One region of the Bacillus sp. KICET-3 genome, then DNA from elsewhere that is predicted to be linked to it. Evidence: predicted binding sites of a transcription regulator. Region 1 holds the regulator's gene; each other region holds the start of a gene.
The links. Region 1 encodes LexA, which represses DNA repair genes until DNA is damaged. Its sites were predicted from a motif close to CGAACATATGTTCG; they were not measured.
Positions count from the first base shown of each region.

Region 1 (8,062 bases):
GTCCGCAGGTCTGATGACAGACAGGTTTGGAAGAGCGCGAAGCGATGCAAGCTGTTCAATCGGCTCGTGCGTCGGGCCGTCTTCTCCCACCGCGATGCTGTCATGGGTAAATACATATGTGACCGGAAGTCCCATAAGTGCAGCAAGGCGAATCGCCGGTCTCAAGTAGTCTGAGAAGACGAAGAATGTGCCTGCAAATACCCGCAGACCGCCATGGAGAGCCATCCCGTTTAAAGCGGCCCCCATCGCAAATTCGCGAACGCCGAACCAAATGTTTCTGCCGGCATAGTCCTTCGCTGAAAAATCGCCGCCGTTTTTGATCGTTGTTTTATTGGAGCCGGCCAAATCGGCGGAACCGCCAAAGAAAAATGGAACTTGTTTTGCAATCCCGTTCAGCACTTCTCCTGATGAAGCGCGGGAAGCAAGGCTGCTTCCTTTTTCATATACAGGAATTTCTTTATCCCAGCCAGACGGGAGATCTCCTTTTATGCCTAATTCCAGCTGCTCCGCAAGATCAGGATAAGCTTTTTTATAGGCGGAGAAGAGCTCGTTCCATTCCTGCTCTTTGCGTTTGCCGTCTTCTTTTACCGTTTCACGGAAGTGGTCGTACACTTCGGAAGGAACATAAAAATCTTCTTCATATGTCCACTCGTATGCTTCTTTCGTCAGCTTGGCCTCTTCTGAGCCAAGAGGAGCGCCGTGAACGCCTGAAGTTCCCGCACGGTTTGGAGAACCGTAGCCGATCGTTGTTTTTACTTCAATTAATGTCGGCTGCTTCTCATTTTGCTTCGCCTTTTCAAGGGCTGCTGTAATTTCAGCAATATTATTTCCGTCTTCCACATAGAGTACTTCCCAGTTCATCGCTTCAAAGCGCTGCTTGACATTTTCGGAGAAGGAGCGGTTCAGCTCTCCGTCAAGGGAAATATCGTTGGAATCATACAGCACGATTAAACGGCCGAGCTTCAGATGGCCAGCAAGAGAAGCCGCTTCTGATGATATTCCTTCCATTAAGTCTCCGTCACCGCAAATGCTGTATGTATAATGGTCGACAACACGATACTCGTCACGATTATAAGTTTCCGCAAGGTGGCGTTCTGCAAGAGCCATACCGACCGCCATTGCGATTCCTTGTCCAAGCGGGCCTGTCGTCGCATCAACCCCAGGAGTATGTCCAAATTCAGGGTGCCCAGGCGTTTTGCTGCCCCATTGCCGGAAATTCTTTAAGTCATCCATTGAAACGTCATATCCGCTTAAATGAAGCATGCTGTACAACAGCATAGAACCGTGTCCGGCAGATAGCACAAAGCGGTCTCTGTTGAACCAATTAGGATTCTCAGGGTTTACATTCATCATTTTAGTCCAAAGCGCATAAGCCATTGGAGCAGCCCCCATCGGCATGCCTGGATGGCCGGATTTGGCTTTTTCGATAGCATCTATGGATAGTGTTCGTATCGTTGCTACAGACTTTAATTCAATCGTTTTCATTTTTATCCCCTTCCTGTATGTACTCTACTTTCTTATCATAAATCTACCCATCAGTTTTCACAACCATTTCAGCTCAAAAGCTGAATGAAAAAATCATGAATTTTTGTCATGCTTTCCTTATTGTTCATCAATAGTATATACAAAAAGGGAATACGATATTGGCGTATTCCCTGAAATTAATGCAGCCTGCGGCTTCTTTTTTCCTTTTTCAGCTTTTCGGGAGTTACATCATTGCCCTCCGGATCTACGATCGTTACGTTTTTCAAAGTATTTTTCATAGATGCGCGGACTCCCTTCAGATATTCTTGGCGAAGCTGCTGCTGTTCGGCTTTTTCTTCGTCTGTTAAAGAGCCAGTTTTTGATTTTTTGGCAAGCTCTTTAATTCTGGCTATTTTTTCTTTAGAAATCATGGTAAACTCCTTTAATCTGTTTAATCTTCATACTACTAAATTCGCTCTCATTTGACAACAGATTGGTCTGATCCGCCCTCTTTAAATTCCTGGTAGCGGCGGTGAACAGTTGCTTTGGAAATGCTGTAGCCAAAACCTCTTAGAACCGCTGCAATCTCGGCAAACGTCAGCTTGTTTTCCCTCAGCCTGATGATTTCCGACAACGGGGCTTCTATCCGCTCCCTGCCGGTTCCTTCATGCTGATTTTTCAAGTTTTTCTCCGGACGGTATCCGTTTTCGACCGCTTTTTTCATGCCCCTTTTTATTTTCAGATTATGGATCTTCCGCTGATATTCTTCCACAATGCCGACAATCTCCAAAACCATTGAGTCTGCTTCTGAAAGTTCCAGCTGTCCCCTGTGGGCCAATGTGTAGATTTGGACACCTTCTTTATATAAACAGTGAAGCAGCGCGATTTTTGCATTGCCTCTGCCGAGCCGCGTGTCATCCTGAATTAAAACGGCGTCGACATCAGACGTTTTTATCTCTTCAAGCAAATCGAGGACGCCGTCGCGATCCAGCTCATATCCGCTCGCCTGTTCGGAAATGACTTTCAAAACGGTCATCCCGTGCTCGGCGGCAAGCATTGCAAGCTCTTCTTCCTGCCGTTTTAAGGAGGTCTCCTGCTGTTCTTTCGCCGTGCTCACCCTGGTGTATATAATCGCATTCACGGAAATCCCCCCCATTCCTGTTACTCTACCACAGCCAGCTGATATTGGTCAGAGTGCTGCTTGGTTACCGGCACGACTAAAACATCGCCGGGTTGGATAACGGATGTCGGCAAATCGTTTTGTTCGGCAACCCACTCGATGAATTTTTGCCTGTCGGCGGCTTTTCCTCCTTGAATGCGGTCTGCCAGCCCCCATAACGAATCCCCTTCTTGAACTTCTATTTTAACATATTGCTTGTTTTCTTCGATCTTAGCGGCAAAAGACATAAACAGAATACAAATGCTAATCCCGACGGTAAAGAGACTAACGAAAATGAATGATTCTTTTTTCAAATCGATCACCTCAAACAGAATATTTGTTCGCTTTTAGTGACTTCAGTATACATACGAACAAATGTTTCTGTCAATCGTTTTTTTCGAACCTATGTTTGTACTCAAAGGAAAAACATGCTATAATCTAGCTAAAATCGACGTTTTGAGGTGCAAAACATGACGAAGCTATCAAAAAGACAACTTGATATTTTGCGTTTCATAAAGGAAGAAGTGAAGCGCAAAGGCTATCCGCCTTCCGTGAGGGAGATTGGCGAAGCGGTCGGCCTGGCATCAAGTTCAACCGTACACGGCCATTTGGCAAGGCTTGAAACAAAGGGGCTGATCAGAAGGGACCCGACAAAGCCGAGAGCGATTGAAATCCTGGACACTGAAGAAGGAGTCCACATTCCGAAAAACCAGGTTGTCAATGTTCCCGTCATCGGAAAGGTGACGGCCGGAACACCGATTACCGCCGTCGAAAATATCGAGGAGTACTTTCCGCTTCCGGATCGCCTGGCTCCGCCGGACGAGCATGTTTTCATGCTGGAGATTATGGGGGAAAGCATGATAGACGCAGGAATATTGGATAAAGACTATGTGATTGTGAAACAGCAGAACACGGCAAACAACGGTGACATCGTCGTCGCCATGACCGAGGACGATGAAGCGACCGTCAAACGGTTTTTCAAGGAAGCGAACCATATCCGCCTGCAGCCGGAGAACCCGACGATGGAGCCGATCATTCTGCAAAATGTAACCATTCTCGGAAAAGTGATCGGCGTTTTCCGCACCGTCCATTAAAAGGGGAAGCTCTTCTTGCTGCCGGTTATTCCGGCAGCTTTTTTGCATAAAAAAATCAGGTTCATATCCGGACCCGTTTTGGGAGGATGAACCTGAAAAGAGGAATTCATAATATGCTTACAACATCATTATCTCCGATATCATATTTCCAGTCAACAAAAAAGTTGCATAAAGGAAACTTTTTTTAGGCTTCGCCGGAACTGCCGGCCCCGGAACCTGCCCTTGCCATCTAGCTCAGCATGTCCCGCCGATCTCTCCCGATAGTGAATGTTTGGCACTCCAGTTGTGAATGAAATATGGAGAAATGTCTCTTCTGCCCGTCTTGCCCGCTATTTAATCATGACAAGCGCGATCCCGTATCCTTTTTCAAGGCTGTAAGGAGCGGTTATTTTCATCACTTTCCAAGAACCTGCGCCAGCCCTTGTCCCGATTCCGTTAAGCGCCTTGATGTAATCGCCTTGTTGTACCGTGCCGTCAATCCGTACATACTGCCGTCCCAAAAGGCCAACGACATGCCATTGGTCTCCGGCAGCCCGCAGAAAACGGCTCGCTTCCAGAGTTTCATCAAAGTCGGGATTTATTTTCGGGATGCGAATCGTCTCCCCTGTTTCTTCATCAATCGCGTTCTCTTCAATCAATCCGCCGAATTCGTTCGTCAAATAGCGTTCCTGCCGGGCGAACCCCAATTCTCCCGAAATAAAAGCGACCGTTTCCGAAATAACCCCCAGCATGTCATCCCCTGCTTGGGCCGGTGCGATTTTTTCTCCTCTTAACGCCACAATGGTGCCTGTTTCGATGAGCTGCCCGTTTTCACTTTCAAAATACTCTCCGTATCCGGTTAAGGAAGACCTGACAGAACCCGCAAATGTTCCATTCCCGTAAAGGGAATCCAGAAGCCATTTAATTGACTGGTATCCCCCGGCTACTGTGTACGGCTCTTCAAGCGTAATGCTTTCAGAGGACAGTATCGTTCTGGATACGCTGTTTCCTTTAATATGAGAGTTGTTTGAAGCGGTGATAAAGGCGCGGGAGCCCTCTGTGCTGGAACCGCCTGAAGACCCGATGACGGCATTTCTTTCGCCTTTGGCCGTAATATCGCCTGTTCCTGCGATGACGGCGCTTGATGGCTCAAACGCAAAGCCTGAGGTGGTGGCAATTTGCGCTCCGCCCTTTAAGCTGACGGGTACCTGCTGGTAGGTTTGCCCTTTAATGGATGCAGCCGCATCATACCCCTCTGCGAGAACGCCGACGACCACGGCCTGGCTGTTCGGTGTCTGAATTCCTACTGTACCGCCATCGGCTATCATCGTTCCATTCATAATATTGACATTATAAAGCCCGCCGCCAATCGAGATTCCTTTTGGAGCGGAATGATAAATATCGAAGTTTGAAATTTTGACATGATCGGTTTTATTTGCCCCGCCTGACAGATTGATATCGACGCCGGCCTTTTTAAATCCGCGGATTTTGATGCCGTTGATCGTGATGTTTTGACTGCGGTACTGCAAGGCTACCACCGGATTGCCTCCATAGTCGTATTCCGGATTGCCGATCGCTGTGAATCCGCTTACATAAACATTCTTATATGCTGAAATAACGAGTGCCCTTGGCGTTATGCCATCATACAGCGAGTTAAAGACCGGTTCGACAGCCGTGCAATCAATAAGCGTGACATCGTACGCTGTGGTGCTTTCAGGATCTGTAGCCTGATGATGGCCGATATGGCGAAGGTCAAATGCACGGGTATCGCGGTATGAGACATGCCCGATAATATGGACGTTTTGAGAAGCCGGCCACATGTCGTGCGCTTTGACCTCAACCCCGCGGATGTTTCCGCTTGTAACATTATTCAAAAGCCAGACATGCTTGGAACCGTCGTCAATTTCTATCCCATTGGAGTTGGACGCCCCTTCGGCATGCTCTGTCCCGCGCGGATTTGCCGAATGACAGTTTGAAATAAAAATGTATTCGCTGTAATGCGTTGTGATCCCGTCATCACCCGCGCCATATGCCACACAATTATCGATCCAAATATATTTCGAGCCGTCCTTTGTCCAGTCGGTTTCAGGAGAATGATCATATGTCGGCGACGTAATGTCAATGCCGTGAAGACCTGCATTGACGGCTTCGACATCTTTGATCCAGCCGAACTCCACTTTGGCAAGCGTTAAACAGCTTGAATACTGCCCGCCGGGATTTCTTACCCCGCCTTGCCTGTCCGGATTCCAGTCCAATGTCATCCCCTGGACGAAAATATTTCGGTTCCCATTTTGATAATCATCATTTGTGATCACCCATTCATATGCGGGTGCATCTTCATGAAGTTTAATGACAGTTACGCCTTTTCCTTGTCCGACAAAATACGTCCAGGACGGAAGCTTGATTCCCTGAACGAGATATACGCCTGCCGGAACGTTTATTTTGACGTGTCCATTGCCAATCGCTTTGCGAAACGCTTCTGTATTATCTCTTCCATCGGCAACGGCTCCAAAATCTTCGACATTTACCTCCCGGGTGATTTTGCTGAGAAGCTTTTCATATTCCTTGTCAAGCCGCTCTTTTAACACCGAGGTGATCTCGCCTTCAGCCGTCACCCTTGCATCTGTTACTTCAACGCTTTGAGAAGTCCCTGCATGCTGTATAAGATTATCCATCCTTGCTTTGAGCTGCTCCATTTCTGTAAGTGCAAAGGAATCCTCATCAATACGAGTCCGCAATCCCGCATGTAGAGACAGATCAGAAGGTTTCTTGAAATTGACCATTAAAAGACACCTCTTTCTTATAATATAAGCGTTGAAATGTGGGGCGGAAAAACCGCGGTCTTTCATTACAGGATCAGTAATTTCCGCCTTCTTTTTCAAAGTTATAATTAGCCGTCCATGGTCAAAACTCCTCTGCCAAACATGATGATTCGTAAAAAAAGATGGAGAACATTTATGGTACCCCATCCTTTCATGTAAAACCTGCAATTTTTTCCTCGCTGCAATTCCTCCCGGAGTCTGTAAAAAAGCGGAATGACCGCCCCTTTTCATACTGCCACTTCAAATGTCAGCTTTTCACCGTGCTTATAATCGATCAATTTAAAATCATCAATCGTAAAATCATAAAAATCTTTTACATCCGGATTGATCCAAAGTTTTGGCGCTTCATGCTGCTCGCGCTTCAGCTGAATGCGCAAATGATCAATATGGCGGGTGTAGATGTGGCAGTCGCCGATATTAAAAATATACTCCCCAAGCTCGTAGCCGAGCACTTGGGCAATCATCCGCTGCAGCACATTATATTGAAACACATTGAACGGATTCCCCAAAGCCATATCATTGCTCCTTGCTCTTACTTCCAATGATAGTTTTCCTTCCTTAACATACCATTGCGTTTCATACACGCAAGGCGTCAGCGCCATCTCATCCAAATCATCCGGATTCCACAGCATTGTGATATGTCTGCGTGACGACGGATTGTGCTTTAATTGATGGAGCAAATAATCGACCTGATCTACTTTTTGGCCGTTTAGCGCTCTGTTTTTCTTTGCCAATTGATACCCGTATGCCGCACCGATCGTGCCGTCCTTCAGTCTCCACTGGTCCCAAATATGTACACCCATATCATTCAGCACTTGCACGTCATTGGATTTAAGCTGCCAGATCCACAGCAATTCTTTAATCGCCGTTTTCCATGCCACTTTTTTCGTTGTCAAAATCGGAACCTCTGAATTATCAAAACGCATTTTCTGGCTCATGACGCTCAAAGTATGGGCCGGTGTGCCGTCTGAATCCCACCTTGTCCGCACATCATACTCTTTATCAGAAATGCCGTTGTCCATAATGTTTTGAATGATTGCGTTGTATTGCTGATCATAGTGGCTCATGATATCCTCTCCTCTTCTTCTCTTTCCAAATGATATGAATAAAATGAGTTTTTTTCAATAGAAAAATCTTACGTGAATAAGTTGAACTTATAAATTTCCAAAGCTTCACGCAAAACATGTTTGTCATATCCGGCCATATGATGAATGTTTTCAACCCATCCCTCTATTGTATCCGGAGCCGGTTCATTGACTATTCCCCGGCTTGTGCTCAACCAGCTGCTCCAGTCGCAGAACTCCCAATGCGCGGTTTCATCTTGATACGGGACCCTGCACTCCAATAACGGCTCTCGATTGAATGTACGTTGCGAATATTCGGCGGCTTCTAAAAAAAGCTTCATCTCAACAGGTTCAGGGTTATAGCCTTGTTTTGACGTTTTTCCGTTCGGCCTGTGGTAGACGACTTCAATATGGCTGTGGACAGGCGTGATTTGAACCTGTGCAGCCGGAAAAAAGCCGCTCAGCTTCTCGTTTGTATAG
Region 1 covers NZ_CP137345.1:2,287,616-2,295,677, reverse strand. The annotation lists gene tkt (transketolase) at 1-1,485, opposite strand, end outside; gene R5H20_RS11675 (DUF896 domain-containing protein) at 1,662-1,895, opposite strand; gene R5H20_RS11670 (YneB family resolvase-like protein) at 1,943-2,605, opposite strand; gene yneA (cell division suppressor protein YneA) at 2,626-2,937, opposite strand; gene lexA (transcriptional repressor LexA) at 3,094-3,717, shown strand; gene R5H20_RS11655 (peptidase G2 autoproteolytic cleavage domain-containing protein) at 4,047-6,479, opposite strand; gene R5H20_RS11650 (thymidylate synthase) at 6,746-7,585, opposite strand; gene R5H20_RS11645 (hypothetical protein) at 7,654-8,062, opposite strand, start outside.

Region 2 (8,062 bases), 1.1 Mb from region 1:
TTATCTAATAGAACGTCAATTTCTTCCTTTGCAATCACTTCGTTCAAAAAAGGCTCATCTGGTCGTAAATCGTCTTTATCTGTGTCTTCTTTACTCATGCTTGCTTTTAAGACTGTATCTTTATAAGGAAAATCCAGTACAACATCTGTCGATTCGTCTATAAACTTCCCACCCGCTGTTAAACCAATCTTCTTTGAATATTTTGTATATGAATCTTGCCAGTATTCGTCTGCTTCAAATAGTTCAATGAGTTTATTTGTTTGCATGACAATGTTACCTGCAATATCAATTGTAAAGTTACTTTTTAGTGTTTCATTCGAAATAAATGCTTCAAGCAAACCTTTATCGTACGTATCTAAATCTCGAATGACTTTATTTTTGTTTAATACTTCTTCTATAAAATACTTTTCACCAAATTGCTGTAAAACCTGTTTTATTGCTTCATTAATTTTAGTTTTCATGGCAAAATCACTCCTTAAAGTAATTTAGTCTATATAAAAATTTTATGAATTTCTATTTTTATTCTATCATATAAAGAAGTAGTTCCAATAAATCTTGAAGAAAAAAAGGGAGGAATTCATCCCTTTTAGATATAACCTCTTTCTTTCAAGCTAGTAAACTGTTATCACTATTTACTACTAAATTGTCAAGCACCTCAACCCCTAGTGATTTTCCAGATTATACAAATATTTTTGTGACGTTTATATCTTCCATCGACGGTTTAATGTCACCACTTGGATGCTGATGCGCAAGAATGACACTTGCTGCATTATTAAGTATTGCTGATTTATACACCTCCCGAGGATGTACAATCGAGGAATTCAAAGAACCAATATGACAACGGTGAACTGCAACAACATTATTTTTCGTATTTAAAACACATAACAAAAAACACTTCACGATCATCACGATAAAGCGAGATGTTATCTTTGCTCCGTCTTCTGGGCTACGAATGATATAATCGACACCTCTCCTGCCTCTCTGATAATTTGTTCAATGCGAACTACTTCTAAAATGGTTTCCATTTAGATCAATCTCTCTATAATTTTTTTGACCTTTTTGGTCACCATAGAGAGAATCTTCGCATTGATTAATGTCAATTGGCGTAAGTAGCAAAGCTATCGAGTGATTCGTATACGTTTTGGGGAAGCCCAATGAATTAGGGTGCGTTAAAAGCGTTAATAGCTTTCCTACGCACCCTTACCCTACTTGGCTGACTCATAACATCCGAAGAACGAAGACCCTTTACATAATCGATAATTCGTCTCTTCTTTACAGACGAATTAGGAGATTATAATTAGGGGAGCTAAAAAGGAAAAAACTCTAGGGAGACCCTACTTACATCTTTATGAAGCTATAGAATTTAAGTTTTTGAGAACTGAGGTGCACAACGAATGCCCTTAAGACCGGCTTTCTTTCTCTTTGAAAATTCAAAAATCCTCCGATATATATAGCGAATGCCGCTAAATAAGGAGGAGAGCCGGATGAAAAAGATATGGAAAATCGCGGTTTTGGCTGCAATGTTCGTCGGTTTTTTCGCAAGTTCACCCCGCATTCAAGCGGAAAGTAATAAGCAGGACAACGAGGTCATTGTCGTATATAAAAATACCAGCGGAAAAGAAACCGTCATCGAACAAGCAGACACAGTAGAACACGTTTACCGGCACATTCCCGCAGCCGCTGTCACTGCGGACGACAAAACAGTGCGCGAACTTGAACACGATCCCGACGTCCTGTATGTCGAAGACAACCTCCAGGTAGCTGCTGCCGACAGCACCGCTCTAAAAGCTGTCTCCAGCAGCACAGCGCAAAATACCTCCGCGTTTTCACAGTGGAACATCAAGCCGATTCAAGCCGCACTGGCTTGGAATAAAGGTTTGACCGGAAAACAGGTGAAGATCGCGGTTATTGACAGCGGGATTTCCCCCCATGAAGAGCTGTCGATCGCTGGCGGTGTATCGATGGTCGGCTATACCGCTTCATACCGTGATGATAACGGCCACGGAACACATGTTGCCGGAATCATCGGAGCGAAGCATAACGGACGGGGGATCGACGGCATCGCGCCTGGCGCGCAGCTGTATGCCGTAAAAGCGCTGGACCGGAATGGTTCGGGGGATCTGAAAGGCATCTTACAAGGCATCGATTGGTCGATCCAGCACGGAATCAATATCATCAATATGAGCCTCGTCGTTTCAGGCGACAGTCAAGTTCTCCACGATACAGTAGATAGAGCATACAAAAGGGGAATCATTTTAGTCGGCGCGAGCGGAAATGCCGGAAACGGAAAATCCGTTTATTACCCGGCAGCCTACAGCAGCGTCATTGCCGTCTCGGCAACCAATGAAAAAAATCAGATCGCCTCATTTTCCAACACCGGCAGTGCCGTCGAGTTTTCCGCTCCCGGCACATCGATTATCAGTACATCTTCCGATCGCGGCTATGCAATCGGAAGCGGCACTTCACAGGCAACGCCGCACGTCACCGGAATGTTTGCTCTTTTGAAACAGCTGTACCCAACCGCTTCAAATGCTGAGCTGCGAAAGAAAATGCAGATTTATACAAGCGATTTGGGCGCTCCCGGCCGTGATCATTTGTTCGGCTACGGATTAATCCGCTTGAAAGAGGTCACACAGCCATTGGAAAAAGTGCAAAAAGCCGTCGGACAAGCGGAAAAGACAAAGAAAAAAGCGGACATTCAAGCCGTGCAAAAAGCGATCGAACCGCTGCCTGCAAACACCGATAAAACCGCTTTGAAAAAAAGACTCAATGCTGTTAAAGAGCAGCTTAAAAAAACAGCCGAAAGCAAAGTGAAACTCGCTGAGAAGCAAAAAAAGAAAACCAATGCCGACGCCGCCCAGAAAGCGGCCAAAGAACTCGACAACAAACTTTCAAAACGAATTTACAAAAACGGATCAACGCGGTTCGCTCAAGTCTCTTAAACACCGTAAAGCAGGCCGTTGCTAAAGCTGAAAAAGCGGCCACAGACTCAAACCTCGGCAAAACGCAAAAAGCGATCAATGAGCTTCCTGCCGGAAAAGACAAATCAAATCTGCAAAAAAGGCTGAACACCGCGAAAAAGCAAGCGGCAGCAGCCTATCAAAAAAAGTGGCAGCGGCAAAAGCCAAAGTCAAAACGGCCGAACAAAAAAGAACGAAAAAAACAAAATCAGCAGTCGGCAAGCTGAAAGCATCCGCCGAAAAAACGAAGCTGCAAAAACGGATCAATGCAATTAAGCTGAAGTAGTACGGAAAAAAGCCCGGAATCATCCGGGCCTTTTAATTTTCATATTTAGCAAATACGTCCTTTTTGATGCTGTTGTACAAATTGATATTTCCGGGCTTGTCATTTACGAAATCGTATTCCTTGGTCGGCCCGCTTACTTTCCGCCGTATTCTCCAATCACTTTTTATCAATTCTTTCTGTCACAATCCCGACGATGTCCCGATCTGAAACAAAGCCGAAATGGCGGCTGTCATAACTGTGAATTCGGTTGTCCCCAAGGACAAAGTAATGGTTTGCCGGAACTTTTTTCTCTCCCGTTACCTCTTCAAGCGTAAAATCCCCTGTCAGGTCGCCTCCGGCGGTAACAGCCTTTAATTCATCCAAATAAGGCTCTTTTACCGGTTTGTTATTAATAAACAGCTGATCATCTTCATATTTCAGCGTTTCACCCGGAAGTCCGATGATCCGTTTAATGAATACATCTTTCTCAGGCCCTTTAAACAGGAGGATGTCAAAGCGATTGATCGTTTGAAAATGATGGGCAAAGCGGTTGATCAAAAGTGTATTGCCCTCCTGAAAGGTTGGATTCATGCTGACCCCTTCTACTTTATATTCAATAAAAATGGCGTTTTTCACCTGAATTCCAAGGACGATCAACAACACTGCGGCAATGACCATATAGCGCTTTTTCACATCAATGCCCCCCTAGTCATTCTCTCTCTGGCTGATTTTCACGTTCAAACGATGTTCAATGCGTTTTCCGGCGTACCATAAAATCAAAATGACGATAATGGCGGCTGCTGTCCGCAAAGGCTGCGTAAAGAGCGCATTCAGGTCATGGCCGATAAAACTGACGATAAAAATCATCACGAACTTTCCGCAAAGAACCGCAAGTGAAAAAGGCAGCAGGCTGATTCTCGAGAGCCCTGCCACAACATTCACCGCCGCCGAAGGGGTGAAGGGAAAACAAAGCAGCAGAAACAGCGGGCCGAAGCCGCGTTTTTCGAGCCAGATCATCAGCCTTTTCACCGACTGGTGCCTGCGTATAAAAGCCAAGGCCTTTTGCTGGCCGAAATGGCGGATAAAAAGAAAGACCGAAATCGACCCCGCTGAAGCCCCGATCCACGTCAAAAGGAACCCCTCCCACAAACCGAACGAATTAACATTTGCAACGATAAACACGATGAGGGGAAGAAACGGAAGAAGGGCTTCAATGAACGGCAGCAAGATAGCGGCAAAAGGACCAAAAGCCCGATAGCTTTGAAAAAATTCTGTTAGATTCTCTTCTGTAAAATAACTGAAAAATTGCTCCAACTTTATTCTCCTCATACAGTTGTCTACTTCTATTCTACACGTTAAACCTAAAACTTTAAATGATCGGCCTCCAAGGTTTTCAAGAATCGGCAGAACAGCACTTCCTTATTATTCTGAAACAACCCGGTCATTTTAGTCTTTTTTTCCCGTTCTTGAAAAAAGAACGGGCTTTCGTGTAAAATAAAAACAGAACAAACGTTCCCGAACAGAAAGAAATGAGGAGAAAAGCCATGACGAGAATTCCTGCAGATGTCAGGGACACGATTGAAAAGGCTATTTATCTTCCGATGACCATCAGCATTTTAAACAGGGATATCAGCATAATTCAGCAAAGTCCGTTTAAGCTGAAGGACCCTTATCTGCGCCTGATCGAACAGGCGCTGAAGCTGGCCCAGCGCGATTTATACGATGTAAAAACCGATTTACGCAGGCGGAAAGTCAAAATTCACGAAGTGTCCCGTGACGAAGCATTTACGATGTATTGCTTTATTTATGAAGGATACGAAGAAGAGCACAACTACTTTAATCCCCGTATCCGCAACCAGGTCGCCGCGCTTTTGGAGCATTATTTATTCGCGGCAGAGCCCGGTCAATAGCGTTTTTTCAGCTCCCTGAGGATGAATTCATATATCAGCTGGTTCCGGTCTTCCTTTGGATACAGCATAAATTCCTGTTTTTTCTGCACGGCGCTTCCTTCAATCCGATCGAGAAACTTGGTTCTCAGCCATGCCGTGCGGTAAACCTGATTTTCAAAAGATGAGATGGAAACCGGCAGCTCCAAAGATTCGCCATTTACAAACGTGACGAATGTGTTGTCATACTTTGCCGCACGGAATTCATGAACGTGCGCATGTGAAAGCCACCCGCATTGAGGCCTTGTTGAGGAGAATGTGGGAAAAAGAAAAATATTGTTTGAATGATCCACCATGATCGGCGGTTTATGGGAAACTTTAATGACTTCATATGTGCCGGCTTTTCTTCCCGCATAGCTTGAGCCGAAATAGCGGCAGCTTCTCTCTATAATTTGGAAGGGCCTCATATTGACCCGAAATGTCCTGTCGGTTTCAATTACTTTTGAAGCGGGCTTTTTCCCCTCATCAAGAGGCAGCACGGCCATTGTCGAACTGTTTACTTCATAAGAATCTCTTGTCATATCTTCGGTATTGCTCATCATGATCCTCCCAATCATTAGTCATATTATACTACTAATCTAACATTATCCTTTACAAAACGACAGGATTTTTTCCAATTAATTTGAAAATATGTTTTTTAATTGCAATTTTTATTTTTTATCCGGCAAAACACAAATTTTTTGTCCGAATCTATACCCTTTTATTCTTATAAAGATGCTTTTTCGAATAATTATCTAAAAATTATAAATACTTATTGATTTTTTCATTCGCAATCCATATACTATAAAAAAGGCATCAGGGGGAATCTTTATGAAAGAGAAAAAGTCGTACGCTGAGCTCATGAAGTCCCGCAATACCCAAAAGGTTAAAGAACTTGATGTAACCATTACGGATATCTACATCCAGATGGTCCTTGATGAATCGTTGTTTAAACGGCGTTTGAACATGCTGTGCGAGAAGATTAACGAAGCATTAGACAAAGGGGATAAACAATCTTTCCTTGAGCTTTCAAGAGAATATACCGCGCTCAAAAAGCACGCTTAACGGCCGATCCTACAAAGGATTGGCTTTTTTATATGAAAAAAGGCCAAGCGCTGTTCGTCCCGGCCTTTTTATCCGTTTATGATGGTTCCCCCATTGACATGGAGCACCTGTCCGGTCATGTAAGAAGAATCTTCACTGGCCAGAAACAGATAGCTCGGCGCTACTTCGGCAGGTTGTCCCGGCCGTCCCATCGGTGTCGTTGAGCCGAACACCTCGACTTCTTTTTCCGTAAACGTCGACGGGATCAGCGGCGTCCAAATCGGACCCGGGGCCACACCGTTGACGCGGATGCCCTGATCTACGAGCGATAAAGCAAGCGAACGCGTGAATGCGGTAATCGCCCCTTTTGTCGATGAATAATCGATCAGCCTTTCATTGCCGGCATACGCCGTAATCGATGTGGTGTTAATGATTGAGCTGCCTGTTTTCAAATGAGGCAGCACCGCTTTCGTCAAATAAAACATCGAAAAAATGTTGGTTTGAAACGTTCTGATCAGCTGATGGCTTGTGATCTTTTCGATTCCTTTTTGCGGATGCTGTTCAGCCGCATTATTCACGAGAATATCGATGGTCGGAAAAGCTTCTTTTGCCTGGCGGACCACCTCATTGCAAAAAGCCTCATCCCCGATGTCCCCGGCGATCAGCTGGCACCCTACACCCTCTTTTTCGACATAAGCCTTTGTTTCTTCTGCATCGCGGTGCTCATTCAGATAAACGATCACCACGTTTGCGCCTTCCTTCGCAAATAAAACGGCTACCGCACGGCCGATTCCGCTGTCTCCCCCGGTAATAATCGCCGTTTTTCCGGCCAGCTTTTTATCCTTTTTCGGCCTGTCAAAAACAGGACGGGGATCCATCACATACTCCAATCCGGGCTGCTGCGTCTGGTGCTGGGGAGGCAGTACTTTTTTCTTCGGTTTACTCAAGACGATTCCTCCTTAACATCAATTAAACCTTACTATTTTATGGGAAAAAGCCGTTTTTTATGACAAGCCGTCTCACGTGCATGAATATTTCTGGATTGGAAAATTTAAGAGAAAACAGAACTGGAGGGAACGAAGTGACAAACAATGAACAAAAACTGCCGGACTCGCCTGAATCTTTTTGGAGAGACAGCACCGAACTTCCATCATTTCAGGAGCTGACAGAAGACGTGAAGACAGATGTCGCGATTATCGGCGGCGGAATGACAGGGATTACGACGGCATACATACTGACGCAAAAAGGGTACAGCGTCGTTTTGATTGAAGCCGGACGCCTTCTGAACGGAACGACGGGACATACGACCGCGAAAATCACCGCACAGCATGACTTGATTTATGATGAGCTGATTCAGCATATCGGAATGCCGCGGGCTCGTCTTTATTATGAGGCAAATCTCCAGGCCCTTTCCTTCATCAAAAATCTCGTCCATGAACAAAACATCTCCTGTGATTTTAAAGAGCAGGACGCCTGTATTTATACGACGGAAGAACAATCGGTCCAAAAAATCAGAAAAGAGCATGAAGCCTATCAAAAACTGGGAATCGAAAGGGAACTCATCAAAGATCTTCCCGTCGCCATCGATATAAAAGCGGGCCTGGTGATGAAAAATCAAGCGCAGTTTCACCCGCTCCACTACTTAAAACACCTTGCCGATGCCGTCCAAAAAGCTGGCGGAAACATGTTCGAAAACACGGTGGCAAAGGAAATCAAAGAAGGAGACCATCCAAAGGTCCTAACGAAAAACGGGCATATGATCATCAGCGATTATGTGGTGTGCTGTACGCATTTCCCGTTTCATGATAAAAAAGGATTTTATTTTGCAAGGCTTGAGCCGAGCCGTTCATACGTATTGGCCGTCAAGC
Region 2 covers NZ_CP137345.1:1,233,375-1,241,436, reverse strand. The annotation lists gene R5H20_RS06235 (site-specific DNA-methyltransferase) at 1-461, opposite strand, end outside; gene R5H20_RS06230 (JAB domain-containing protein) at 679-906, opposite strand; partial or broken gene R5H20_RS06225 (S8 family serine peptidase) at 1,485-3,246, shown strand; gene lepB (signal peptidase I) at 3,403-3,918, opposite strand; gene R5H20_RS06215 (TVP38/TMEM64 family protein) at 3,931-4,539, opposite strand; gene R5H20_RS06210 (YhjD family protein) at 4,770-5,135, shown strand; gene R5H20_RS06205 (competence protein ComK) at 5,129-5,710, opposite strand; gene R5H20_RS06200 (IDEAL domain-containing protein) at 5,982-6,215, shown strand; gene R5H20_RS06195 (SDR family oxidoreductase) at 6,284-7,141, opposite strand; gene R5H20_RS06190 (FAD-dependent oxidoreductase) at 7,276-8,062, shown strand, end outside.
Region 2: the regulator LexA is predicted to act here: its motif matches at 4,728-4,741, upstream of R5H20_RS06210 (YhjD family protein).

Region 3 (8,062 bases), 1.7 Mb from region 1:
TGTCGTGGGTGACCCTTCCTTCGGAAAAGGCACCGTTCAGCAGGCTGTCCCGATGGGCGATGGAAGCAATATCAAATTGACGCTTTATAAATGGCTGACGCCAAAAGGAAATTGGATCCATAAGAAAGGCATTCAGCCGACGGTTCCGGTCAAACAGCCATCCTATTTTTCGGTAGGGCCGGTTCAGCTGAAAGAGCCCCTTAAAACTGATATGAACACTCGCGAAATCAAACGGGCGCAGCTGCTGTTAAAAGGCCTGGGCTTTGATTGCGGGCGGTATGACGGCTATTTCAATGAAGGAACAAAAAAGGCTGTTGCTGCGTTTCAGGCGCAAAACAAACTGAAAAAGTCTGGAGTTATTGACCAAAAAACGGCAAATACTTTAAATCTCCGAATTGAGGAAAAAAAGCTGGATGAGAAAAATGATCTGCAGCTTCAAACCGCATTAAACGTGTTGTTTACAAAAAAGTGAGGGCCAGGATATCCTCACTTTTTTTTATTCTCAGAAAATAAATTCTCAATCTTTTTACCTAAAATTTTTGTTTTTTCATAAAAAAAACATTCAGAATGAATAAGAAATACCCGATAACATTAATATATGGGAGACTTTATAAGCGTGTAAACATGCAGTGAAAATGTAACTTTTGCAAGTTGTATTAACAGACGAAAGTTTTTAAAATAAGAAATAAAGCTTTCTAAATTATAATGTGTGCATTTTTTTTGCGGAGAATGTTAGCGCTGTTTGCGTTCTTCGTCTCTGTTTGGTGGAGTCGTCTAGCGCTTGCGCTTTTCTTTTCTTATATATAAATAAAAAATGGGGGTACACGATTGAAAAGGGCAAGTATTGTGAGAGAGAAAAAATACTATGAATTAGTGGAGCAATTAAAAGTTCGATCACAAGACGTTACGTTTTCCGCTACAAAGGCAGTAGGATTGCTTATGCTGTTCAGCAGATACCTCGTTAACTACACTTCTGTTGAAAGTGTGGATGATATCAATGAGGACTGCGCGGAACTTTATTTCAACTATTTAATGGACAACCATAAGCGCTTGGGCATCAATTTAACAGATATTAAACGTTCCATGCAGCTGATTGGAGATATCTTGGATGTCGAGGTGAATCACTACTTAAAAGACTTTTCTTTGTCCAATGTGACGCTTTGGATGAGTCAGGAAAAATAAACCCGCGTTTACCATACCCAAGCATTTTATTATTTGTTAGAATAATAATAAAATGCACCAGCTTGTCTGAAGGCGCTTGCATGCGTCCGCGAATGCAAAAGACAATTCGCCCGGCGGCTGCAACATGACGAAAGGCTAAGCGGCCGCCGGCTCAGGCGCTCCTGTCTGAAAGCCGCACGTCATCTCCTTCCGCAGCCGCCAGGACAAGCTGGCTTTCTCAAAATATCCAACGTGTAAAAGCTGTCGTTTTACAGATGGTTTTTATATGTTTGGTTTTAGGCGGTGAACGTTTCCTTGTCAGTTGAAGATACTCTAATTGAACTTTTAAAAGGAGCAGGAATGTTCTTTTTGCATCCGCTCTTCTATTTTATGATGATCATGAGTCTTGCTTACGGATATGCCCGGATCAAACGTGAAAGAAAAACATTTCATACGCGCATTGAAGATATACATGATGAATTCAAGTTTACATATTCTAAAGGGCTGTTGGCGGGTATCCTCTTGTCGATTGTCTCTTTCGGCTTGGGGATTCTGCTCCCTTTCGGAATGGTCGTCTTGATAGCGGCGGTGACCGCGATATCAGCCTTGACATTCAGACAGAGCCTGCTGTCATCGGCATATACGCTTGGACTGAGCATGGTGATCGGCTTCTGTTTCGATTATTTCAATCCGGAAGCGGCTGATGCCGTTCTTCCGCAGCTGTCCCTTGCCAATTGGTCTGCGGCTGCCGTTTTGCTCGGCCTTCTTTTGATAACAGAAGGGATATTGGCTTATAAAACGGCTCATGTGAGGACCTCTCCGTCGATTGTGATGAGCAAGAGAGGGCTTCCGATCGGACAGCAAATTGCGGGACGCACCTGGCTGTTGCCATTGTTTATTCTGATCCCGGGCGATGCGATCCAATCATCTGTTCCGTGGTGGCCGGTTTTGACATTCAATGGAGACGCCTTTCAATTATTATGGATTCCGTATATTATCGGCTTTGGCCAGAGAGTGCAGGGATCGCTTCCGAGCGAAAGCATCAAAATTACGGCAAGGCGGATCAGCATTCTCGGCGTCATCGTTTTGCTGATAGCTGCCGGGAGCATATGGTGGGCGCCGCTTGCCGCAGCCGCGGCAGGAGCCGCTATAGCGGGGAGAGCCTTTTTAACATGGAAACAGCGGGTTAACGACAATTCCGCTCCGTTTTACTTTTCAAAAAGAGATCAGGGGCTGATGGTGCTGGGCATCATTCCGAACACGCCGGCTGCAGATCTCGGCCTTCAGATTGGCGAGATCATCACGAAGGTCAACGGTACGGAAGTGAAAAATGTTGCAGATTTTTATGAAGCTCTTCAAAAGAACCGCGCCTTTTTCAAGCTTGAAGTGGTCGGCTTGAACAATGAGGTTCGTTTTGAGCAGAGGGCTTCATATGAAGGAGAGCACCATGAGCTCGGAATTATTTTTGTGAAAGAGGAGGGCTTTCCGTCTGGTAGAATTGAAGCTGCCGCATCTGAGGAAACCTTATAGCATATACCTAGAAAAAGCGTCATAGCAGGGCGCTTTTTCTTTGCTTCAATAAACCTTTTGCTTGTCATGTTCCGATCCGTTTGACCAGGGAAATCGGTATATCTTAAAAAAAGGAGAATGATAAAGATGAAGATGGCTTTTCTGGCCGGTCTTGCTGTTTGTCTCGTTTCGATAACGGCCTCCCTTGCGACGGGGGATTTGATGCTTGTCTTCAGAATTTCAGGGACGGCCGGTCTTGGCGCCGGGCTTCTTTCTGCTTTATTTTCGGGTGTGTTTATCAGCGGAGACCGTTTGAGGGGAAACCATCATTCGGAAACGCAGGAGCACAGAAAGGCGAATCACAAGACATCGAATGCCCTCGCTTTTTTCGCAATCCCCAATCTGCTGGCGGCGGGAATCTCATTCTTTTTTGCCTTTTAATGGGGCACTATCGAATAGCGCCGCTTTAAGGTGGGTAATATAAAGAAGTGAGTGTCTTGGTTTGTCCGTTTCTTTGTTCTTTAATATAATCAAATAAGATCAAGAAACGTGAGGGGGGTTTTTGTGTTTACAAAAGCCGTTTTTGCACTAATTTTTCCGTTCTTGCTTGTTTTGTTTTTTACAAGGGTGACCTATAACCATTATGTCGGAATCGCTCTTACCGCCGCTTTATTGTTTGCTTCCTATTTGAAAGGCTACACAGAAACCTTTTTTATTGTAGGACTTGATGTTGTTTCTCTTGTTGCCGGAGCGTTGTATGCCGCCAAAAAGGCGGGCGAAAAGAAGGAAGAGTCATAGAACCTTGAATTGTTTGCCGCGAAGCCCTGCTTTTGATCATAAAAGGAGGGGTTTTTTGATAGGACCGGAAAGGCCGTTTTTGTAGAAAAAATACGAAAACCGAACTTTAGTTCGTATTTTTGGTTTGATTGTGTTAAAATAATGAACAGGAAGATTTCGTAAGGAAACGGAGGCTTTTTTGTGAAAGACCGCTTTGAATTAGTCTCAAATTATCAGCCCCAGGGAGATCAGCCGAAAGCGATTGAACAGCTCGTTAAAGGCATAGGGGAAGGCAAAAAGCATCAAACGCTTTTGGGCGCGACCGGTACGGGAAAAACGTTTACCATTTCAAACGTGATTAAAGAGGTCAATAAACCGACCCTTGTCATTGCCCACAACAAGACGCTTGCCGGGCAGCTGTACAGCGAATTTAAGGAGTTTTTCCCCAACAATGCCGTCGAGTATTTTGTAAGCTATTATGATTACTATCAGCCTGAGGCCTATGTTCCGCAGACTGATACGTTTATTGAAAAAGATGCCAGCATTAATGATGAAATAGATAAATTAAGGCACTCGGCCACATCGGCACTTTTTGAACGCAAAGATGTCATCATCGTGGCGAGTGTCTCTTGTATTTACGGTTTGGGTTCTCCTGAGGAGTACAGGGAACTGGTGCTCTCTCTGAGAACGGAAATGGAAATCGAACGAAACGAGCTTCTCAGAAAGCTCGTCGATATCCAATATGCGCGAAACGACATCGATTTTCAGCGCGGAACATTCAGGGTGCGCGGCGATGTCGTCGAAATTTTCCCGGCGTCAAGGGATGAACATTGCATCCGGGTCGAGTTTTTCGGGGATGAAATCGAGCGCATCAGGGAAGTGGACGCCCTCACTGGCGAAATTTTGGGAGAGCGCGAACATATCGCAATTTTTCCGGCTTCCCACTTCGTAACGCGCGAAGAAAAAATGAAAAAAGCGATCATAAACATTGAAGCGGAGCTTGAAGAGCGGCTCAAGGTGCTGCGCGACGAAGGCAAGCTTCTCGAGGCCCAGCGTCTGGAGCAGCGCACGAAATACGATCTGGAAATGATGCGGGAAATGGGCTTCTGTTCAGGGATCGAAAACTATTCGAGACACTTGACGCTACGTCCGGCGGGATCCACTCCTTACACGCTGCTCGATTATTTTCCGGATGACTTCCTGATGGTCATCGATGAGTCGCACGTCACCATTCCTCAGGTCAGAGGGATGTATAACGGCGACCAGGCGAGAAAGCAGGTTCTCGTCGACCACGGGTTCAGGCTTCCTTCGGCTTTGGACAACAGGCCGCTGAGGTTCGAGGAGTTTGAAAAACACATTCATAACATCGTGTATGTATCGGCGACGCCTGGTCCTTATGAGCTTGATCATACTCCTGAAATGGTTGAGCAGATCATCCGGCCGACCGGGCTGCTTGATCCGATCATTGATGTAAGGCCGATCGAGGGACAGATCGATGATCTGATCGGGGAAATCCGCCAGAGAATCGACCGGAATGAGCGCGTGCTTGTCACAACACTGACGAAAAAGATGTCCGAGGATTTGACGGATTATCTGAAGGAGATCGGAATAAAGGTTACATACCTGCATTCCGAGATCAAAACGCTTGAACGGATCGAAATCATCCGTGATCTCCGCCTTGGCAAGCATGATGTCCTCGTCGGCATCAACCTGTTAAGGGAAGGTTTGGACATTCCGGAGGTTTCGCTCGTGGCGATACTGGATGCCGATAAAGAAGGCTTCCTCCGTTCTGAGCGCTCCTTGATCCAAACGATCGGCCGGGCGGCAAGAAACGCCGACGGCCGGGTCATTATGTACGCGGATAAAATCACGAATTCCATGGAAATCGCGATCAATGAGACGAAGCGACGCCGCGAGCAGCAGGAGGCATTTAACAGGAAACACGGCATTACACCGAAAACGATCAACAAAAAGATTCGCGATGTCATCCGTGCGACCTATGCGGCTGAGGATCAGGAAGAATATAAAGTGAAAGAGGAACCGAAGCTTTCGAAAATGACGAAGAAAGAGCGGGAAAAAGTAATCGCCCAGATGGAGCACGATATGAAGGAAGCTGCAAAAGCGCTTGACTTTGAACGTGCCGCTGAGCTTCGGGACTTGCTTCTAGAGTTAAAATCGGAAGGGTGAATTGAATATGGCAATGGAACGAATAGAGGTGAAAGGAGCAAGGGCGCATAATCTGAAAAACATCGATGTCTCCATCCCCAGGGATAAGCTTGTCGTTTTGACTGGCCTTTCCGGGTCAGGGAAGTCCTCCCTTGCGTTTGACACTATATATGCTGAAGGACAGAGACGCTATGTCGAATCTCTTTCCGCATATGCCCGCCAGTTTTTAGGGCAGATGGACAAACCTGATGTAGACGCGATCGAAGGCCTTTCTCCCGCGATCAGCATCGATCAGAAAACGACAAGCCGGAATCCCCGCTCAACAGTCGGAACGGTAACGGAAATCTATGATTATCTGCGTCTTTTGTATGCCAGAATCGGAAAGCCGGTTTGTCCGGTGCACGGGATCGAAATCACATCGCAGACGATCGAACAGATGACAGACCGGATTTTGGAATATCCGGAGCGGACAAAGATTCAAGTGCTTGCGCCGGTCGTCTCGGGACGAAAAGGATCGCACGTCAAAGTCCTGGATCAAATCAGGAAGCAGGGCTATGTGAGGGTCCGCATCGACGGAGAAATGAACGATCTTTCTGAAGAAATCGAGCTTGAAAAAAACAAAAAGCATTCGATTGAAGTGGTCGTCGACCGCATCGTCGTCAAAGAAGGCGTGACTGCCCGTCTGACAGATTCACTCGAAACCGCGCTCCGCCTTGGCGAGGGCCGGGTCATTATCGATGTGATCGGCCAGGAAGAGCTGCTTTTCAGCGAGCATCATGCCTGCCCCCACTGCGGCTTTTCGATTGGAGAGCTGGAGCCGAGAATGTTTTCTTTTAACAGTCCGTTCGGCGCCTGTCCAAGCTGTGACGGCCTGGGATCAAAGCTTGAAGTCGATGTGGAGCTCGTTATTCCGAACGATGAGCTGACGCTGAAGCAGCACGCCATCGCGCCTTGGGAACCGCAGAGTTCTCAATACTATCCAAAGCTGCTGGAAGCGGTGTGCAGTCATTATGGAATTGATATGGACGTGCCTGTGAAAGAGCTGCCGAAACACCATCTTGACAAGATTCTCTACGGCAGTGACGGTGAACAGGTTTATTTTAAATATGAAAATGACTTTGGACAGGTCCGTGAAAATTATATTGAATTTGAAGGCGTCATCCGCAATATCGAAAGACGCTATAAAGAAACAAGCTCAGACTATATCCGCGAGCAGATGGAAAAATACATGGCCAATCAGCCTTGTCCTTCATGCAAAGGATACCGGCTGAAAAAAGAATCGCTGGCCGTCCTGGTTAACGGCCTTCATATCGGAAAGATCACAGATATGTCGGTGGCGGACGGACTTCAGTTTTTCCGCAGTCTGGAGCTGTCCGAAAAAGATATGAAGATCGCCAATCTGATTTTGCGGGAGATTGAGGAAAGGCTCGGATTTTTAAATAATGTCGGACTGGATTATTTGACGCTCAGCCGGGCGGCGGGTACCCTTTCCGGAGGGGAGGCGCAGCGGATCCGCCTCGCGACGCAGATCGGCTCAAGGCTGACCGGCGTCCTTTACATCCTTGATGAGCCGTCAATCGGGCTTCATCAGCGCGACAATGACCGCTTGATTGACACGCTGAAAAATATGAGGGACATTGGCAACACATTGATTGTCGTTGAACATGATGAGGATACGATGCTTGCCGCCGATTATTTAATCGACATCGGACCCGGAGCGGGTGTTCACGGAGGCGAAGTCATTTCGGCGGGAACTCCTGAAGAAGTCATGAACGATGAGAAATCATTGACAGGACAATATCTGTCAGGGGAAAAATTCATTCCTCTGCCGCTTGAACGGAGAAAGCCCGACGGACGCTATATCGAAGTAAAAGGGGCAAAGGAAAACAATCTGAAAAATGTTTCCGTTAAGTTTCCGCTTGGCGTGTTTGCCGCTGTCACCGGTGTTTCCGGTTCAGGCAAAAGCACCCTCGTCAATGAAATTCTGCACAAAACGCTTGCCCAAAAACTGCATCGTGCAAAGGCCAAGCCGGGGGAATTCAAGGAAATCAAGGGGATCGAGCATCTCGATAAGGTGATTGACATCGACCAGTCCCCGATCGGCCGGACGCCGAGGTCAAACCCTGCCACATACACGGGCGTGTTTGACGATATCCGGGATGTGTTTGCCCAGACAAACGAAGCAAAAGTCAGAGGCTATAAAAAAGGGCGCTTTAGCTTCAACGTCAAAGGCGGCCGTTGTGAAGCATGCAAAGGCGATGGAATCATCAAAATCGAAATGCATTTTCTCCCGGATGTATACGTGCCTTGCGAAGTCTGCCACGGCAAACGGTATAATCGGGAAACGCTGCAGGTGACATACAAAGGAAAAAATATTTCTGACGTGCTTGACATGACGGTTGAAAATGCGGTGCAGTTTTTTGAAAATATACCGAAGATCAAGAGGAAG
Region 3 covers NZ_CP137345.1:3,975,137-3,983,198, reverse strand. The annotation lists gene R5H20_RS20430 (carboxy-terminal processing protease CtpB) at 1-472, shown strand, start outside; gene swrA (swarming motility protein SwrAA) at 829-1,182, shown strand; gene R5H20_RS20420 (PDZ domain-containing protein) at 1,522-2,691, shown strand; gene R5H20_RS20415 (DUF5316 domain-containing protein) at 2,818-3,111, shown strand; gene R5H20_RS20410 (CsbA family protein) at 3,235-3,468, shown strand; gene uvrB (excinuclease ABC subunit UvrB) at 3,649-5,634, shown strand; gene uvrA (excinuclease ABC subunit UvrA) at 5,642-8,062, shown strand, end outside.
Region 3: the regulator LexA is predicted to act here: its motif matches at 3,569-3,582, upstream of uvrB (excinuclease ABC subunit UvrB).

Region 4 (8,062 bases), 2.1 Mb from region 1:
GCTTTAGGAATCAACGTTAATTTCAGCCCGGTGCTCGATGTCAACAACAATCCCGCCAACCCCGTCATCGGCGTCCGTTCCTACAGCTCCAAACCTGAATTAACCGCCCGGTTTGGTATCCAAGCGATGAAAGGGCTCCAAAATGAACATATCATCGCCACAGCGAAGCATTTCCCCGGTCACGGAGATACAGCGGTTGACAGCCATTATGGCCTGCCGCTCGTTCCGCATGATGCAGAGCGGCTGAAAAGCGTTGAGCTTTATCCGTTTCAGAAAGCGATCGACGCCGGGATCGATATGATCATGACGGCTCATGTGCAATTCCCCGCATTCGATGATACGACCTATAAAAGCAAAAAGGACGGCCGGGATATCATGGTTCCGGCAACACTCTCCAAAAAAGTGATGACAGACCTGCTGCGGAAAGATCTTGGATTTGACGGTGTCATAGTAACAGACGCATTAAATATGAAAGCCATCTCCGATAATTTCGGCCAAGAGGAAGCCGTCGTTATGGCCGTTAAAGCAGGTGTTGACATCGCCCTTATGCCGGCGGCAGTCACATCCCTGGAGACGGAAAAAAACCTGGCCAATGTATATGAAGCTCTTTTGAAAGCCGTTCGGCAGGGAGACATTCCTATTGAGCAAATCAACCGCTCGGTGGAACGGATCCTTTCTTTAAAAAGCAAGCGCGGCATTCTCGACTCCCGCTCTTCTGCATCACTTCGGGACAAAATCAAATACGCCTTGAAAACGGTCGGAAACAGGAAGCATGAAAAAACAGAGAGGAAAATGGCGAGAGAAGGTGTCACCGTCTTAAAAAACGATGATCGAACACTCCCGTTTAAACCGAAAAAAGGTGACACCATACTCATTCTCGCTCCATACGAAGATCAGGCAAAAGCCATATCCAAGACAATCAAAAGAATAAAGAAAAAGACAGTCGTAAAGGAATACCCATTTGCCGAGAAAACGTTTAATCAAGACATTCAAAAGCTGGTCGATCAAGCTGATTATGTGATCACCGGGTCATATGTAGTCAAAAATGATCCGGTTGTAAACGACGGCGTCATCGACGATACGATTGAAGACTCGAGCAAATGGGCAACCGTTTTTCCGCGAGCCGCTATGAAATACGCACAGGCCAAACAGAAAAAGTTCGTCTTAATGAGCCTCCGCAACCCATATGACACGGCTAATTTTGAAGAAGCAAAAGCGGTTATTGCGGTGTATGGTTTTAAAGGCTTCTCAAACGGACGCTTCAGACAGCCAAACATTCCGGCTGGTGTTGAAGTCATATTTGGAAAAGCGAAGCCTAAAGGAACCTTGCCCGTTGATATCCCTTCCGTGACAAAGCCCGGAGAAATTCTTTACGAATACGGGTACGGATTGAATATAAAAAACGGCAAACCGCTTAAACTGGAGGGAGCACGATGAGAAAAAAGGCGTTCTGGCTGCTCGCCGGAGTTATCGTTTTCGGTACATTAACGGCAGCAGCGGCCTGCCCGGAAAAAGAAAAGAAAGCGAAAGTCGCACCGGGTATTGAAGTGCTCATGAATAAAAAAGGAATGTTAAAAGGCAAAAAAGCGGGCTTGATCACAAACCCTACAGGGGTGGATTCCAGACTGAACAGCAGCATCGATTTGCTTCATCAAGACCCGGACATTGAGCTGACGGCGCTATTCGGGCCGGAGCATGGCGTTCGGGGCGACGCTCAAGCCGGGGACAAAGTGGAATCGTATATCGACGAAAAAACCGGTCTTCCCGTCTACAGTCTTTATGGCGATACGAGAAAACCGACTCCGGAGATGCTGAAAAACATCGACGTCCTCCTGTTCGACATCCACGATGTTGGAACCCGCTTCTACACTTACATTTACACGATGGCATATGCCATGGAGGCGGCAAAAGAAAATGACATTCCATTTATCGTGCTGGACCGTCCCAACCCGCAGGGAGGGATCAAAGTCGAAGGGCCTGTTCTCGACCCAAATTATTCGTCCTTTGTCGGGAGATATCCCATCCCATTAATACACGGTATGACGGCCGGCGAACTCGCGAAGCTGTTTAATCAGGAATTCAACATCGGCGCCGATCTGACCGTTGTCAAAATGAAGGGCTGGAAACGGCGCATGTCTTTTGAAGATACGGGGCTTCCCTTCGTCCTTCCTTCCCCTAACATGCCGACGGTTGATACTAGTGCAGTCTATCCCGGCACTGGCTTAATCGAAGGAACAAATATTTCTGAAGGAAGAGGAACGACCAAGCCGTTTGAGTTGATCGGCGCTCCCTTCATAAAAAGCACTGACCTCGCTGAAAAATTAAACAGCCTGAAACTGTCCGGCATTCGATTTAGAGCCGCTTCGTTTACACCGACATTTTCAAAGCATCAAAATAAATTATGCCACGGGGTAGAGCTGTATGTGACAAACCGGTCCGCTTTTCAGCCTGTAAAAACCGGCATTTCCATCATTAAAACCATACATGATTTGTATCCAGAGGACTTTCAATTTCTTTCCTCCAACAATTTCAATCGTCTGATCGGCAACGGCTGGGTCAAAACCATGATTGAAGAAGGGGCTTCAGTTGAGGAAATCGTCAAAAAATACGAAGCTGAACAAAAGCGGTTTATGGATATCAGAGAAAAGTATTTGCTTTACTAAGAAGAGCGACCCTTGCTCTTCTTTGCTTCTTACTAATCAATCACATCCAGTTCATGTAAGATATGAGAAAAAACGCGACGATTTAAGCGAAATTTTATATCGCAGACGTAATTTGCCTGTATTTAAACAAACGTTTGATAAAGACAATCTGGACAATACTTGAAATTCATTCTAATGAAATGGAAGCCAACTTTCCTACCGGCCTCCCTGCCGTTATCGTTCCTTTAACCACAAATTTCGCGATTGTTTCAGCGCGCCTGAAGATCCGGCAACAGAAGTGCAATGGAGTGCCAAGCCGGCTATTTGCCGCACGACCAATAATTTTGTGAAATACGGATCAGCCTGAACAGGGGTATGAAATAAATCGTCCTTCCTTGCTCTCTATTGAATCTGAATAAACGGAAGACGACACCGATATTCACGTCGGGGGAGCGTGTCCATTTGATCACAAAAGGAACTTGGCATACCTAACAGAACAAGGTCTGCCTTCTATGAAGGCAGGCTTGTTTTATTATCCAACTGATACGCTCTTTTCGACTCGCTCCTTGCCAGCAGATGCCCATACAAGGCCGCCAGAATTTGCTGGAACAGCATGCCGATCACAACGGGCACCGCCACCCGCGCAGGAAAAAAACTTGTGGCCAGGACGGCCCCAGCGCTAATATTCCGCATGCCTCCGGTAAAAATTAAAGCGACGATTTCTTCCTGAGGCCGTTTCATCATTTTGCCTAAGAACCAGGCCGTGATATAGCCGGTAAAAGCGACTGCAAACACCGTGACTGCAATCGTTAAAAAGCGAAAATCGACCGAATTTAAATAAGGGGCAACAACCGAGCTGTTGATCGCCACCACTGCTGCCAAACCCATTTTTGAAAATGGGGCGCAATTTGCGCTTAAACGCGCCGTTCTGTCAGGGGATGAAAACTGGTTGACCAGCATCCCCAACAAAGAAGGGATTACGACCATTCCGAACAGTCCCTTCATCATGCCCGCTACATCCATTTCAACCTGTGCTCCTGCAAGCACCGAAAGACTGAATGGTACGATAAAGGGGGAGAGAATGGTATCCACCAGTATAACCGACAGGGTCAGCCCAATATTTCCTTTATACATCGCAGCCCAAATCATGCTCGTTATGCCGGTCGGTATTACGACGCCGAGAATAAGCCCCGTAATCGTCAATGGGTCGCCTTTAAACACAATATGTCCGGTCCCCCATGCCAGTACCGGCATAAATATATGCAAAACAAATAGAGCCAATAGCAATGGCAGTGGATGAACCACAGCGGCTTTCAACGACTGAAAGTTGGCACTTAAACTTCCGGCAAAGGTCATAAAAGCAAAAATCCACGGTACAAAAGCAGCAAATCCATTTAAATGTTCTGAAAGCAATACCCCGCAGATGACGCTCACAGGCGTCAGCAAAGGCATTATTTTTCCCAGGGTTTTATTGATTGTCTGAAGCATAGATGGTAAACGCCCGCTCTCTTTAATACATGTAATACTTTCATTATAACAAAAGATGGAATATTAAAACAGGAAGGCAAAAATGGAAGAGGAGGTGCGGAGAAGGCCGTTTTACGCATAATGAACCGAGTTGCTTCTTTTTTGAAACGGAAAAACTGCCAATATCGAATCAAACCTAAACACTCTGATCTGTTGTTTTTGAAAACAAAACGCTTTAACATAACCATTTTGGATGTCCTTGACAAAAATCGTCCGCTTTGAAAATTCATTTTTCTTCATGTAAATGATTTCAACGGGAAATCCATCTGTCATGGCCCGGCGCAGCAATTTTTCCATCCTCTCGCTCCTTTCATATATACTCATTTTATACGAACACTTGTTCTATTTCAAGTGTTAATTTTTGAAAAATATAAGCTTTTCAGGATCATGTATGAAAACATATACAATTGGAAGAAACTTTTTAAAGGGATCATGCGTCAGTAAATACGTCACATCTCTACATAAGGAGCACTGTCATGTCCAGAACATACAGAAAAACAAGAATAGCGAAAAGAAGAAAGCGCAACAAAGCAAGGTTATTTCTCCTGTCGGCCTTCCTTCTTGTTTGCGGAATTATTTACATTGCTTTTCCGGGGACACCCAGCGATCAGCAGGAACATCATTTGCAGGCAACTGAAAAGCAAACAAAGCCAGAAAAGAAAAAGACAGGGAAGCATAAAAAAGAAAAAACCCGCAGTGAAATCGTCACGAAAAACGACAACAAACAATTGGATGATTATTTAAAAAGCATTGACTTCAGTGGAACAGCGTTGATCGTGAACGAAGGCAAAATTGTTACAAGCAAAGGCTACTCATACGCAAACCGCGAGGAAAAAGTGCCAAATACACCTGACACCGTCTATTATATTGGTTCTACACAGAAAGCGATCATCGCCGCTTCTATTTTGCAGCTTGAAGAAAAAGGCCTTTTATCTGTAACCGATCCGGTCTCCACATATATACCGGATTTTCCAAACGGGTCAAACATTACTCTTTACAATCTGCTGACTCATACATCAGGAATTAGAGGCCATATTGAAGGTAACGGATATATTTCACCGGAAGATCTTTTAAAGGATATTAAGACTCAAGGAATTAAAAATCCACCCGGGAAATGGGACTACAGAGATTCCAACTATTCTGTTCTGGCATACATCGTATCGAAGCTGAGCGGACAATCTTTACAAACATATGTTACAAATCATATTTTTAAACCTGCCGGCATGGAACACGCAGGATTCTACAAATCCTTTGCTAAAGAGTCCCATCCATCAACGGGCTATAAACTCGGTCCGCTAAAAAAGCTGTATACTCCAGACATACCTGACTTATCACAGCTGTATGGAGCAGGGGATATTTATATGACTGCTTATGATATGTATTTGTTTGATAAAGCACTTTTAGAAAGAAAGATCATCTCCGATGAAAGCTTCACAAAAATGTTTACGCCTAATAAAGCGACTTATGGAATGGGCTTTTACGTTTCTCCGGGCAGCTATTCAAATCATGGCGTAATGCCCGGCTACAACATGTTAAACAGCTTTAGCCATACAGGGAACAAATATGTGATTCTATTCTCTAATATACAAAATAACATTAAATCTTTTGGCGCCGTTAATAACCGTATATTCGCTATTTTAAATGCTTCTTGATTAAGGATTAGCGGGCAGATTCTTTTTAAAGAGCAAAGCTTCCTGTTTTATGACAGGAAGCTTTTTAGCGTGATTCCGGAAGAGGAAAGCCTGAAGATCTGCCTAATGCCTGTTAAAGGAGGGGGGGTTTAATGAAATCAAGGTGATCCCATCTCATCTAGCACGAATCTTTTTTTCGGCATTTATTTTATTGGGATTTTTGATGCCGTTCCATGCTTGAATCGCCTTAACTGGAGACACAACTCACATTAAATTTGAGGATGTTGTTGGTGTAGAAATAAAGTAAGACCTATTATTCAAAGAGCAACATAGTTACGCCATACCTTCCTTATCTTAATCGTTTTTTGTTTCCTTTCTGATTTATCCCTCCAAAATTCTAATTCATTACACCTAGTATAATTTCATTAAGCACAAGAATATAGATGGTTCTTTTTTACTAATATGCACACAATGCCCCAAATTACCTTGTTTTTCAAGCGCAATGAATTTGAATTAAAAGAAGAAGGGTGGCATTATTGTGAAAGAAAAGAAGCACAATGGTTTTAAGACATTTGTTATGATACTGACATTAATATTGGTTTCACCTGTATTTTCAATATCAGTATCAGCGTCAGAACTAACTGACAAAAAACTACATACTGAAACTTCTGGAGCATCTAAAGGAAATTCTGTGCCCGAACAAAAACTGAATAGCGAAGAATTTACGAATGTAAAGGTGAATATGAATGATGTAAAGAAATTAGAAGCTTATCTTAAATTAAACGCAGATGCAACTCTTACCTTAGATCCATCGTATACTAAACTAGATATTTCCCGTTCTGTCACAAACGAAGTTCAAGACTGGATTAAATACTTGAACGGTTTAGTAATACAAAAAGAAGCTGTCATTAACTCCGATTTTAGTGTGAAAATTTTAGCCAAAGACGGTAGTGTATTGACACTTGAGAATGGAAACAGTATTAAAATGAAAGTGGCGAAAAAAGGTTGCGGTCGATCTGGTCATAATGTCTACTGGTGGGGATATAATCTTTATTTTGACTGTAATGAAACAAGAACACTATATCAATCATTTAAAGCAGGGGGTGGAGCAACCTCTGGTCTTGCTGCAATATCAAGGTTTATACCCGTACCTCCTACACAATTAGCAAGCACAATTGCCGGAGTAATCGGATGCGGACTAGTTGGTTTTGGTCAAATGATTTAAGACGAACATGAAGGGCATGGTATTAGAATACGTTTTACTGGACTTGGATATGCAGCTGTTCCAACTGGGGTTTTTCTACAATAAAAATGAAAGAGGGGAAACTATGACTTTCTTAGTTTTAATGGCAGGGCTATTTCTTTTGATTTACATGAAAGAACCATTCAGCAAGAAAATGTATGGTTATGTTTACTTGGCTTTTTATTTAATGGTTTTAGCCCTATATATAATTAACACTACATTTGTAAATTTAATATCTAGCAAACTCTTATTAATTATAACAGTAATTGTCATTTCACCATTGTTCATTAGTTTCCTTAAATCCTCAAATGAATCTCGTTAGTTCAAAGACAGAGGAGCAGGCATAATGCCTGCCCCTTTTACTTCAATAATGCTTCAAGTTTCGCCTTTATCTTCGGTCGAGACTCCGGCCGCTCCTCCTGTGAAGCTGACGACCATCATCATTCAATACATCCGAGTTCACACTTGATAAGGGATAGGTGCGGCTCCCGTTCTGGCCATTAAAAAAATGGCCGCCAATCAGCTGCACAACATAACCATGTGCAAAAGATCAGCCTCCGCAGGCTCTCCATCTTGGACTCAATATTCATGTTCCATTTTTCTTGTCTCTATCGTATGACAAAGTGGAATAGAAAAAGGCCTCCATTTTATCCCCTTTTTTGTCGGATTTGAACATAAAAAACCTTGAAAGGCTATTGCCAATCAAGGTCATTCTTCAAAATTAATCAATTCTCAAGTCAATTTAAGCATGAATATAATAGTCTGGTTCTTCATCCATTTTCTTCAAAAATTCTTCGAGTGATGTTGCAATTTTCTTTTCAAAATAGTATACAGGACAAATACCGTTCTCTTGTTCCTGATCTAAATCTAGAGTGAGATATGTCCCCTCTCCAACTTCAAAAAACACTAACATGTTCTCTGGGTATAGTTCCCTAATGCTTGAATCTATAAAATCGTCCTCATCTAGTAAAAAATCAGCTACACTATGAGGATCCATTACTCTATCTCTATGGGTTTTA
Region 4 covers NZ_CP137345.1:183,745-191,806, reverse strand. The annotation lists gene R5H20_RS01110 (glycoside hydrolase family 3 protein) at 1-1,437, shown strand, start outside; gene R5H20_RS01105 (exo-beta-N-acetylmuramidase NamZ family protein) at 1,434-2,663, shown strand; gene R5H20_RS01100 (bile acid:sodium symporter family protein) at 3,153-4,130, opposite strand; gene R5H20_RS01095 (WYL domain-containing protein) at 4,242-4,466, opposite strand; gene R5H20_RS01090 (serine hydrolase domain-containing protein) at 4,646-5,821, shown strand; gene R5H20_RS01085 (hypothetical protein) at 6,339-7,025, shown strand; gene R5H20_RS01080 (SMI1/KNR4 family protein) at 7,786-8,062, opposite strand, start outside.
Region 4: the regulator LexA is predicted to act here: its motif matches at 4,500-4,513, upstream of R5H20_RS01095 (WYL domain-containing protein).